One region of the Kitasatospora sp. NEAU-CNBT7 genome, then DNA from elsewhere that is predicted to be linked to it. Evidence: riboswitches for the same ligand, from Rfam matches in the RefSeq annotation. Region 1 holds a riboswitch; the other holds the start of a gene.
What was found. A riboswitch is a leader RNA that binds a small molecule or an ion and turns the genes downstream of it on or off. The one in region 1 is predicted to bind S-adenosylmethionine.
Positions count from the first base shown of each region.

Region 2: linked by a shared signal. The riboswitch ahead of thrC (threonine synthase) and the one ahead of AC2TEW_RS34370 (aminotransferase class V-fold PLP-dependent enzyme) in region 1 are both predicted to bind S-adenosylmethionine.

Region 1 is NZ_JBXQQB010000042.1:32,755-38,469, forward strand. Features, by position in the region: gene AC2TEW_RS34355 (hypothetical protein) at 1-150, opposite strand, end outside; gene AC2TEW_RS34360 (rhomboid family intramembrane serine protease) at 296-1,078, shown strand; gene AC2TEW_RS34365 (Lrp/AsnC family transcriptional regulator) at 1,121-1,399, shown strand; gene AC2TEW_RS34370 (aminotransferase class V-fold PLP-dependent enzyme) at 1,424-2,800, opposite strand; SAM riboswitch class IV at 2,848-2,965, opposite strand; gene trpD (anthranilate phosphoribosyltransferase) at 3,078-4,154, opposite strand; gene AC2TEW_RS34380 (hypothetical protein) at 4,289-4,714, opposite strand; gene ctaE (aa3-type cytochrome oxidase subunit III) at 5,151-5,715, shown strand, end outside.
Region 2 is NZ_JBXQQB010000006.1:286,637-292,351, forward strand. Features, by position in the region: gene AC2TEW_RS11290 (cold-shock protein) at 1-186, opposite strand, end outside; gene AC2TEW_RS11295 (ubiquitin-like small modifier protein 1) at 784-1,062, opposite strand; gene thrC (threonine synthase) at 1,099-2,382, opposite strand; SAM riboswitch class I at 2,400-2,543, opposite strand; gene AC2TEW_RS11305 (glucosyl-3-phosphoglycerate synthase) at 2,712-3,722, shown strand; gene AC2TEW_RS11310 (alpha,alpha-trehalose-phosphate synthase (UDP-forming)) at 3,802-5,271, shown strand; gene otsB (trehalose-phosphatase) at 5,255-5,715, opposite strand, start outside.

The DNA of each region.
Region 1 (5,715 bases):
CACCTCGGTCTCCTCCACCTTCGACTCGCCGGCCAGGTCGAAGTGCAGGTACTCGACCACCCGGGCGGAGCGCGTCACGTCGAAACGGGTCAGGTTGCCGCACAGGGTGCAGCGCCAGCGGGTCTCGGCGGTGGGGGCGGCGATGCTCATCGGCGGTCCTCTCGGATGATCCGGTTCCGGGCGCACCAGCCTATTGCCTGGGCCCCCGCGGCCCGCCACCGGTCTCGGAACCCGCACTCACCCGCTCGCAGTAGCCGCCGGTGTCGCGGGCGGCCCGGCGAGGAATGCTCCCCGGATGGTCCTTCCCGTACTCGACCAGGCGCCCCCGCCGCCGGCCGCCGCGGCCACCCGCCCGCCGCTGGTCACCTTCGGCCTGATCGCGCTGAGCGCCGTGGTCCTGCTGCTCGGCCCGAGCTTCGGCCTCAACCCGGCCTACGGCACCGGCACCGACCGGGTCTGCGCCGAGCAGCGGTACGAGCAGCGCTGGGGCGCCGTCCCGGCCGAGCTGATCGGGCGGCACCCGCTGACCGCCGGTCAGCTGACCGCCCTGCCGCCCGCGACGGACGGCTGCACGCTGCTGCCCGACCCCGGCAAGAGCCCGGCGCTGTCGGTGCTGACCTCGCTGTTCGTGCACGCGGGCTGGCTGCACCTGGTGGGCAACATGCTGTTCCTGTTCGTCTTCGGGCCGGGGGTGGAGGAGCGGCTCGGCCGGATCCGCTTCCTGCTCTGCTACCTGGCGGTCGGCTACCTGGCCACCTACGGCTACGCGCTCGCCGAGGCCGGGTCCCCGGACGGGGTCCGGGCCCTGGTCGGGGCCTCCGGGGCGATCGCCGGGGTGCTCGGCGCCTACCTGCGGCTGTTCCCGCGGGCACGGGTCACCACGCTGGTGCCGGTGCTGCTGTTCCTGCCGCTGCGGTTCCCGGCCTGGGCGGTGCTGGGCCTGTGGTTCGCGCTGCAGTGGTGGTCGGTGCGGGCGGGCGGTTCCGGGGTGGCGTACCTGGTGCACGTGATCGGGTTCTCGGCCGGGTGGCTGTTCGCCTGGGCCGGGTGTGCGCGGGGCAGCAGACGCCCCACCTGACGGCGGATACGCTGGGCCCGTCCCCTCACACAGGAGCCCAGCGTGATCACCGCGATCGTCCTCATCAAGACCAGCGTCGACCGGATCCCCGAGATCGCCGAGGCGATCGCCGCGATCGAGGGCGTCAGCGAGGTCTACTCGGTCACCGGCAGCTACGACCTGGTGGCCATGGTGCGGGTCCGGCAGCACGAGGACCTGGCCGAGGTGATCCCCGGCCAGGTCAACAAGGTCCCCGGGGTGGAGCACACGGAGACCCACATCGCCTTCCGCACCTACTCCCAGCACGACCTGGAGGCCGCGTTCGCGCTCGGCCTGGAGTAGGCCGGGCACGCCCGCCCGGCGGTCTCAGGCCCGGCGGGTGTCGGCGACGCAGCGGCCGCCCTCGTTGCGGTAGGTCCACCGGGCGCCGTCGGCGACCAGTTCGCGGACGGCGCCGAGGAAGCGCTCCAGGTGCTCGTCCGGGGTGCCGGCGCCGAAGCTGACCCGGATCGCGTTGAGGCTGCGCTCGCCGGGCAGTGAGGCCTCGGGGGCGCCGCACTCCGACGGCGCCGCCTCCTGCCCGCCCAGCAGGGTCCGCACCAGCGGGTGCGCGCAGAACAGGCCGTCCCGCACCCCGATCCCGTACTCGGCGGAGAGCGCGGCCGAGAAGTGCGAGCTGTTCCAGCCCTCCACCACGAACGAGAGCACGCCGACCCGGGTGGCGTCCGTCCCGAACAGGCTGAGCACCTTGACCTCGGGGATCCCGGCCAGCCCGGCCTTGAGCCGCTCGATCAGCTGCTCCTCGCGGGCCTGCAGCGCGTCGAACCCGGCCTCGGTGAGCGCCCGGCAGGCGGAGGCGATGGCGTAGGCGCCGATCACGTTGGGCGAGCCGGCCTCGTGCCGGGACGGGCCCGAGTGCCACTCGACGGCCACCGAACCGTCCACCTCGCGGGCGACGGTCCGGCTGGCGCCGCCGCCGGCCAGGTACGGCTCGGCCGCGTCCAGCCAGTCGCTGCGGCCGGCCAGCACCCCGGCGCCGAACGGCGCGTACAGCTTGTGGCCGGAGAACGCGATCCAGTCGACGTCCAGGTCGCGGACCGAGACCCGGTGGTGCGGGGCGAGCTGGGCGGCGTCCAGCACGACCCGCGCGCCGTGGCGGTGGGCGACCTCGGTGAGCTCGGCGACCGGCCACAGCTCGCCGGTGACGTTGGAGGCGCCGGTGACGCAGAGCAGCTTCGGACCGTCGCCCGCCTCGGCGAGCGCGGCCTCCAGCGCGGCGACCGCCTCGGCGTGCGAGCGCGGTGCCCGCAGGTAGCCGACGGTGATCCCGGCCCGGCGCCAGGGCAGCAGGGAGGCGTGGTGCTCGGTCTCGAAGGCGAACACCCGGGTGCCGGCCGGCACGGCGGCGGCCAGCAGGTTGAGCGAGTCGGTGGTGGCCCGGGTGAAGACCACCTGGTCGCCCTCGCGCAGGTCGAGGAAGTCGGCGACGGTGCGGCGGCTCTGCTCGAACAGGTCGGTGGACAGCTGCGACAGGTAGCCGGCGCCGCGGTGCACGCTGCCGTAGTAGGGGGCGTAGGCGGCGACGTCGTCCCAGACCCGCTGCAGGGAGGGGGCGCTGGCGGCGTAGTCGAGCGCGGCGTAGGTGACCTTCTCGCCGCTGACCAGCGGGACCTGGACGTCGTGGCCGAGGACGGCGAGCGGGGTGGTGAGGCCGGTGGCGCAGAGGTCGGTGGAAAGGGTCACGGGATGCACTCCTCCTGGGGAAAGGACCCCGGGAGTGCGATGCCGGAAGTCCGCGCTTGCCACGCGGACGGATCGCCGAGTGGCCCGGTCCTCACCCAGGGCACCCCGCCACGGACGGAGGGTTGCCGGACAGCAAGCTGGGGCTTGTCGCTGTCACTCATGACCTGGCACGGACTCTAGGCCAGCTTCCGGAGAGTGGTCAAACACCGTTCCGGCATCCGGACGGCGCGAGGGGCCCGCGATGCCGTGGCAGCACGGGCCCCTCGCCGGTGGGCGGTCAGCCGCGGGTGGTCGCCTCGACCCAGCGCTTGAGGGTCGCCTCGGCGGCGCCGGAGTCGATCGCGGCGGCGGTCCGCTCCATGCCGGCGGCCAGCTGCTCGGCCAGCGGCGCACCGGTCAGGTCCAGCGCGACCAGCGCGGCGGCGGCGTTCAGCAGGACCGCGTCGCGGACCGGGCCGCGCTCGCCGGCCAGCAGCCGCCGGACCACGGCGGCGTTGTACTCGGGGTCGCCGCCGCGCAGCGCCTCCAGGCCGACCGGCTCGATCCCGACGTCCCGCGGGTCGAAGCCGCTCACGGTCACCTGGCCGTCGCTGACCAGCCAGATCCGGGAGGTGGTGGAGATGGTCAGCTCGTCCAGGCCGTCGTCACCGCGGAAGACCAGGGCGGTGGAGCCGCGGCGGGCCAGTACGCCGGCGATCAGCCCGGCCAGCCGGGTGTCGAAGCAGCCGATGGCGTGCGCGGTGACCTTGGCCGGGTTGGTGAGCGGGCCGAGGATGTTGAACGCGGTCGGCACGCCGAGGTCGCGGCGGGCCTGGGCGGCGTGCCGCATCGCGGGGTGGAACTTGGCCGCGAAGCAGAAGGTCAGACCGGTCTCCTCGGCCACCTCGGCGACCCGGCGGGCGCTCAGGTCGAGCCGGATGCCGAGCCGCTCCAGCACGTCCGAGGAGCCGCTGGCGGAGGAGGCGGCCCGGTTGCCGTGCTTGACCACCTTGGCCCCGGCGGCCGCCGCGACGATCGCCGACATGGTGGAGATGTTGACGGTCTTGGCCCGGTCGCCGCCGGTGCCGACGATGTCCACCGCCGGGCCGGGGATGTGCAGCGGCTCGGCGTGCGCGTACATCGCGTCGACCAGGCCGGAGACCTCGTCGACCGTCTCACCCTTGGCCCGCAGGGCCACCATGAAGCCGGCCACCTGGACCGGGGTGGCCTCGCCGGTCATGATCCGGTCCATCGCCCAGGCCGCGTCGGCCTGGCCGAGGTCCTCCCCCTTCAGCAGCGCGCTCAGGACGTCCGGCCAGGTGCGGACCACCTGCGCGGGGTCGTCGCCGCCGTTCGCAGGGTGCACGTTCACCATGGCTGACTCCAGCTCTCGATCGGTACGTCGTCATCGGGTCGGAGCCAGCCTAGCGAGCGGCGCGGCGCCCGCGCCGGAATGTCCGGACGGCTTCTCTCCTGGTGAGACGACCGGTCGGGGCGGAGCCCGCCGGATCAGTGGTGGGCGGGGGTGCGCCGGGCCACCCGGGCCCGCAGCAGGGTCGCCGCGGCCTCGGCCAGCGCCACCGGGTCCACCGGGTGCGAGACGGCGGCGTCGGCCCGGCTCCAGGCGGCCAGCCAGGCGTCCTGCGGGCGTCCGATCACCACCAGCACCGGCGGGCAGCCGTAGATCTCGTCCTTCAGCTGCCGGCCGAGGCCGAGCCCGCCGGCCGGCACCGCCTCGCCGTCCAGCACGCAGAGGTCGACCCCGCCCTTCTCCAGGGCGCGCAGCACCGCCGGGGTGGTCGCGCACTCCAGGTACTCGATCTCCGGGAGGTCGGCGGCGGGCCGGCGGCCGAGTGCCAGGGTCACCTGCTCGCGGGTGTTGCGGTCGTCGCTGTAGACGAGAACGGTGAGCGTCTCGTCGGTCGTGTGCGCCATGGGCCCTGCTCCCGGGTGCTCGTCCCCATTAATAGGTGTCGTGCGTGTCGGCTCAGCGCGGCCGGTGTGATCCGGACCACGTTCACCCCGGATGCTACTCCGGCCCACCCGTCGTGGTGAGCCCCTGACGCGATCTCGCTCAAGCCGCCGCGCGCGGCACTCACTCTCCCGGGTGTACCTGTGTCACCCCCTCCGCCGCGGACCACCCGGACGGCTCTGCCGCTACACCCCCGCCGGCCCGGGCGCGGCGGGGGACACGCGGAGCAGACGGGTGGCCGGACCCGTCCGGGGCCCACCGAACAACCGTCAGAAATCGGACAATGCCCAGCGAGCGGCACCCGCGCCCCGCCCGGCCGAGCCCATCGGGGCATACCGCACGCACCGGACACTCCGAGGGAGACCCCCCGACGTGAAGACGGAATAAGGGACCGACATAATGTCCGTCGTGGCGACAGCAACAGCAACAGAAACCGGACACGCGCACGGAGCGGTCAACAGGCCGAACCTGGTCAGCGTCGGAACCATTGTCTGGCTGAGCTCGGAGCTGATGTTCTTCGCGGCCCTGTTCGCGATGTACTTCACGCTCCGCTCGGTCAAGGGCTCGGAGTTCTGGACCGAGAAGGCGAGCGCCCTCAACGTCCCGTTCTCCTCGGTGAACACCACGATCCTGGTGCTCTCCTCCCTCACCTGCCAGCTCGGCGTCTTCGCCGCCGAGCGCGGTGACGTGAAGAAGCTCCGCTCGTGGTTCACCATCACCTTCGTGATGGGCGCGATCTTCATCGGTGGTCAGATCTTCGAGTACACCGAGCTGGTGAAGAAGGACGGGCTCTCGCTCTCCTCCGACCCGTACGGCACGGTGTTCTACCTCACCACCGGCTTCCACGGTCTGCACGTGACGGGTGGTCTGATCGCCTTCCTGCTGGTCCTGGGACGGACGTACGCAGCCAAGCGGTTCACGCACGAGCAGGCCACCGCCGCGATCGTGGTGTCGTACTACTGGC
Region 2 (5,715 bases), on a different contig from region 1:
CATGTCCGCCTGCGGACCCTTCTGCCCCTGGGAGATCTCGAACTCGACCCGCTGGCCCTCTTCGAGGGTGCGGTAGCCGTCCATCTGGATCGCGCTGTAGTGGACGAAGACGTCCGCACCACCGTCGACCGCGATGAAGCCGTAGCCCTTCTCGGCGTTGAACCACTTGACGGTGCCCTGAGCCATTCCGAACTCCCCTTGTGCTGTGCTGGCCCTTCACGGACCCGCACGGTGCGGGTCCAGAGGTCTGGAAGGCCGGCCCGGGGAACCCCCCCTGGGCGCAGCCGTGCACGCCGCAGACCACCGCCCGGAGGCCCGCGGAGGGCGACCGGAACGCGGGTGAATGCGTCGACCGCGGCTGAATGTATCCGGACATGCGCCCTCTGCAACAGGCCCAACTTTTGGGCAGAAGCTACGGACCGCAGGGGATATGACGGGATGAAAGCGGCACTTGCGAGCAATTGACGCCGGACATCGCGGACCAATGCCGCAAATTGCCGAAATAATTATGACGGCGGCCTGACAGATCGGCCTCACGTTCGATGCGGCGGGTCTCAACGAGCGGACAGGCGCTGCGTACCCGACCGGCGGGCGGGTACAGGCCCCCTCGAATCGGCCTCGAACACCCCGGTGCCCCGCACTCTATACCCAGCCACATGGGGAAATGTCCGCCGCAAAGGCCGCGGGCCGCCGCCGGGGCGGAATTCGGGGATTCCGGCCCGGCAGCGGCCCGGAGCTGCTGCGTGCGGGTATTCGCGGCCGCGGCCGCCGGGTGCGGGAGGGTCAGCAGCCGCCGGCCACGGCGGGGATGATCGAGACGGCCGCGCCGTCCTTGACCACGGTGTCCAGGCCGCCGTCGAAGCGCACGTCGTCGTCGTTGACGTAGACGTTGACGAAGCGCCGCAGCTGTCCGGCGTCGTCCAGGATCCGGGCGGAGATGCCCGGGTGGTTGTGCTCCAGGTCCTTGACCACCTCGGCCAGGGTGGCGCCCTCGGCGGTGACCTCGGCCCGGCCGTCGGTGTAGGTGCGCAGGATGGTGGGGATGCGGACGGTGGCGCTCATGGGCGGCTACTCCTTGCTGCGGGGTGGGGGGAGGGCTCAGGCGGAGGCGAGACCGGCGGCGCGGAACGACTCCAGGGTCGGCCGGATGGTGGCGGTCAGGCCGGCGTCGGCGACCGCGTCCAGGGTCTTCAGGCCGTCGCCGGTGTTGATCGCGACGGTCTCCTTGGCCGGGTCCAGCTGACCGGTCTCCACCAGCTTCTTCAGCACGCCGACGGTCACCCCGCCCGCGGTCTCGGCGAAGATGCCCTCGGTGCGGGCCAGCAGCCTGATCGCCTCGACCACCTCGGCGTCGGTGACGTCCTCGACGGCGCCGCCGGTGCGGCGGGCGATGTCCAGCACGTACGGGCCGTCGGCCGGGTTGCCGATCGCCAGCGACTTGGCGATGGTGTCCGGCTTGACCGGGCGGATCACGTTGTGGCCGGCCTTGTACGCGGCCGAGACCGGCGAGCAGCCCTCGGCCTGGGCGCCGAAGATCCGGTACGGGCGGTCCTCGACCAGGCCGAGCCGGATCAGCTCCTGCAGCCCCTTGTCGATCTTCGTGAGCTGGGAGCCGGACGCGATCGGGATGACGATCTGCTCCGGCAGCCGCCAGCCGAGCTGCTCGCAGATCTCGTACGCCAGGGTCTTGGAGCCCTCGCCGTAGTAGGGGCGGAGGTTGACGTTGACGAAGCCCCAGCCCTCGCCGGCCGGGTCGCCGATCAGCTCGGAGCAGAAGCGGTTCACGTCGTCGTAGTTGCCCTGGATGCCGACCAGTTCGCCGCCGTACACCCCGGCCATCACGACCTTGCCCTGCTCCAGGTCGTGCGGGATGAACACGCAGGACTTGAAGCCGGCCCGGGCCGCCGCCGCGCCCACCGCGCCGGCCAGGTTGCCGGTCGAGGAGCAGGACAGGGTGGTGAAGTCGAAGGCGCGCGCCGCCTCGATGGCGCAGGCGACCACCCGGTCCTTGAAGGAGTGGGTCGGGTTGCCCGAGTCGTCCTTGACGTGCAGTTGGGCGGTGAAGCCGAGTTCGCGGCCCAGGTTGTCGGCCTTCACCAGCGGCGTCCAGCCCGGGTTCAGGTTCGGCTTGGACGCGACGTCGGCGGGCACCGGCAGCAGCGGGGCGTAGCGCCAGATCGAGGCCGGGCCGGACTCGATCCGCCGGCGCAGTTCCTCGGCCTCGTACGAGCCGAAGTCGTAGGCGATCTCCAGCGGGCCGAAGCACTCGGCGCAGGCGAAGTGCGGGCCGAGCGGGGTGCGGGCGCCGCACTCCCGACAGGACAGCGCGGCGGCGGGGCCGAGGTCGACTGCGGGGGCGGCAACGGGGGTAGCGGTAGCCATGGTGGCGGAGGCCTCTCTCCTCATCTTCCCCGTGGTGCGGGCGCGCCACGGGCCGGAATTGGCACCTGTCCCGCCGGGGCCTCGACCTGACGGTCGCTTCGCCGGACGGGAAGGTTGCCGGGACTTCAACGGGCCGTTCCCTCAGTCCCTCTGGATGAGCAATGTGGCGCGCGGTGTTGCCACCGGCAGCGCGTTTGTGGTCGTGCACAGCGACCCACCCCGACGTGCGAAGGTCGGATCGCATTACCAAGACTGTATCCGAAGGCCCCGGTACCACCTCATGCCGTCCGGTCCCCGAGACGGCGCCGACCATTCCGAGGAGCGAGACCTTGCCCGACCAGCCCCGGCCCGACGTTCAGCCCCAGGTGGCGTCCTGGCTGCGCCGCCGCAGTTGGCGGGCGGCCGACCGACCGGTGGGGACGCTGGTCGCCGCCAAGCGCGCGGCGGGCGCGGCGGGCACCGTCAGCGTGGTGCTGCCGGCCCTGGACGAGGAGCCGACCGTCGGCGAGATCGTGACCACGATCCGCACCGAGCTGATGGAGCGGCTGCCGCTGGTGGACGAGCTGGTGGTGGTGGACTCCGGCTCGGTGGACCGCACCGCCGAGCGGGCCGCCGCCGCCGGGGCGCGGGTGGTGCACCGGGACGACATCCTGCCGCGGCTGCCCGCCGAGCCGGGCAAGGGCGAGGTGCTGTGGCGCTCGCTGCTGGTCACCCGCGGCGAGATCGTCTGCTTCATCGACGCCGACCTGCGCGAGTTCGACCCCGCCTTCGTCACCGGGATCATCGGCCCGCTGCTCACCGACCCGGGGATCCAGCTGGTCAAGGCGATGTACGACCGCCCGCTGGAGACCGCGGGCGCCGTCGTGCCGGCCGGCGGCGGCCGGGTCACCGAGCTGGTCGCCCGGCCGCTGCTCAACCTGCACTGGCCGCAGCTGGCCGGCTTCGTCCAGCCGCTGGGCGGGGAGTACGCGGCCCGCCGCTCGCTGCTGGAGCGGCTGCCCTTCCCGACCGGGTACGGGGTCGAACTGGGCCTGCTGGTGGACGCCCTGGACGCGGTCGGGCTGGACGCGCTGGCGCAGGTCGACGTCGGGGTCCGGCACCACCGCCACCAGGACGGCCAGGCGCTCGGCCGGATGGCCGCCACCATCTACCGCACCGCGCTGGAACGCCTGGACCGCACCCACCGGCTGAAGGCCGAGGACGGCCTGGTGCACCCGATGCTCACCCAGTTCTCCCGCGATCCGGCGACCCGCGACTTCACCGCCCACACCCACCCGGTGGGCGCCGTGGAGCGGCCGCCGGTGCGGACCCTGCCCGAGTACCGGGACCGCCGCGGCTGACCGCCGGGACCGGCCGCCCGCGGCGGCTCGCCGCGTGCTGAGTGGTTTGCACCCGGGGTCGCGCGGCAAGCTTGGCAGTATGGCCGATCACGCGTCCGCACGTTCGAGTCAGCCCGGTGCCGCCCCCATCCTGGTGGCCTCCAACCGCGGCCCGGTGTCCTTCAGCAGCGAGGACGACGGTTCGCTGACCCTGAAGAGAGGCGGTGGCGGCCTGGTCTCGGGCCTGTCCGCGATCGAGGACCCGTCGGCGGTCTGGGTCTGCGCGGCGCTCGGCGAGGCGGACCGGACGGCCGCCCGACAGGCGCCCGACGGCCGGCTGGACCTGGCCGGGCACGACGTCGGCGGACAGGCCGTCCGGATGCTGGACATCGATCCCGGCACCTTCGCCCGCGCGTACAACGGCGTGGCCAACTCCACCCTCTGGTTCGTCCACCACCTGCTCTACGACACCCCGGTCTCGCCCAACTTCGACGACCGCTTCCGCCGCGAGTGGGAGTCCTACACCGCGTACAACACCGCCTTCGCCGAGGCGCTGGCCGCCGAGGCCGCGCCGGGCGCCGCGGTGCTGGTGCAGGACTACCACCTCTCGCTCGCCCCGGCGCTGCTCCGGGCGCTGCGCCCGGACCTGCGGATCGGGCACTTCTCGCACACCCCCTGGGCGCCGCCCGAGTACTACCGGATGCTGCCGGACGACGTCGGGGCGGCCGTGCTGGAGGGCATCCTGGGCGCCGACCGGGCGGGCTTCCTCACCCGCCGCTGGGCGCTGGCCTTCGCCGACTGCTGCGCCGACCTGCTCGGGGCCGGGGTCGACCGGGAGCGGCTGACCGTCACCCACGCGGGCCGCACCACGCGGCTCGGGGTGCACGGCCTCGGCGCCGACGCCGACTTCCTGCGCGAGCGGGCCCACCGGCCGGACGTCGACGCCCGGCTGGCCACCCTGCGGGAGGCGGTGGGCGAGCGCCGGACGATCGTCCGGGTCGACCGGACCGAGCTCAGCAAGAACATCGTCCGCGGCCTGCTCGCCTACCGGCACCTGCTGCGGACCCGGCCCGAGTGGCAGGGCCGGGTGGTGCACATCGCGTTCGCCTACCCGTCCCGGCACGACCTGCCCGAGTACCGCGAGTACACCGCCGCGGTGCAGCGGGTCGCGCACGAGATCAACGACGAGTTCGGCACCCCCGCCTGGCAGCCGCTGATCCTGCACGTCAACGACGACTTCCCGCGCTCGCTGGCGGCCTACCGGCTGGCCGACGTGGCCCTGGTCAACCCGATCCGGGACGGCATGAACCTGGTCGCCAAGGAGATCCCGGTGGTCTCCGACGACGGCTGCGCGCTGGTGCTGTCCCGGGAGGCGGGTGCCTTCGCCGAGCTCGCCGAGGACTCGATCACGGTCAACCCGTACGACGTGATCGCCACCGCCGAGGCGCTGCACCAGGCGCTCACCATGCCGGCCGGGGAGCGCGCGGACCGCACCAAGCGGCTGGCCGCGGCGGCCACCGCGCTGCCCCCGCAGCAGTGGTTCCTGGACCAGCTCAACGCGCTCGGCTGAGCCCGTCCGCGAGGGCGGTGAGCAGCTCCACCACGCCGGCCGGGCCGGGGACCACCAGGTCCGCCCGGTCGGCGAGGGCGCCCACCGGGGCCTCGCCGCCGGTGGTGGCGCTGCACACCAGCAGCCCGGGCAGGCCCTCGCCGCGGCGCCGTTCGACGGCCTCGTACGCGGGCAGGTCGCCGAGGTCGTCGCCGACGTACAGCACCGTCCGCAGCGGCGTTCCGGTCCGTTCGGCGAGGAAGCCGGTGAGGGCGGCGCCCTTGTCCACGCCGGGCGGGCGCAGCTCCAGCACCATCCGGCCGGGCTCGACCATCAGGCCGTGCGCGGCGGCGAGCGCCGCCAGGGGCGCGCGGAGCAGGTCCAGGGCCTCGTCGGGCCGGTCGGCGCGCCGGGTGTGCACGGCCAGCGCGCGGCCCTTGTCCTCGGTCCAGGTGCCCGGCCGGG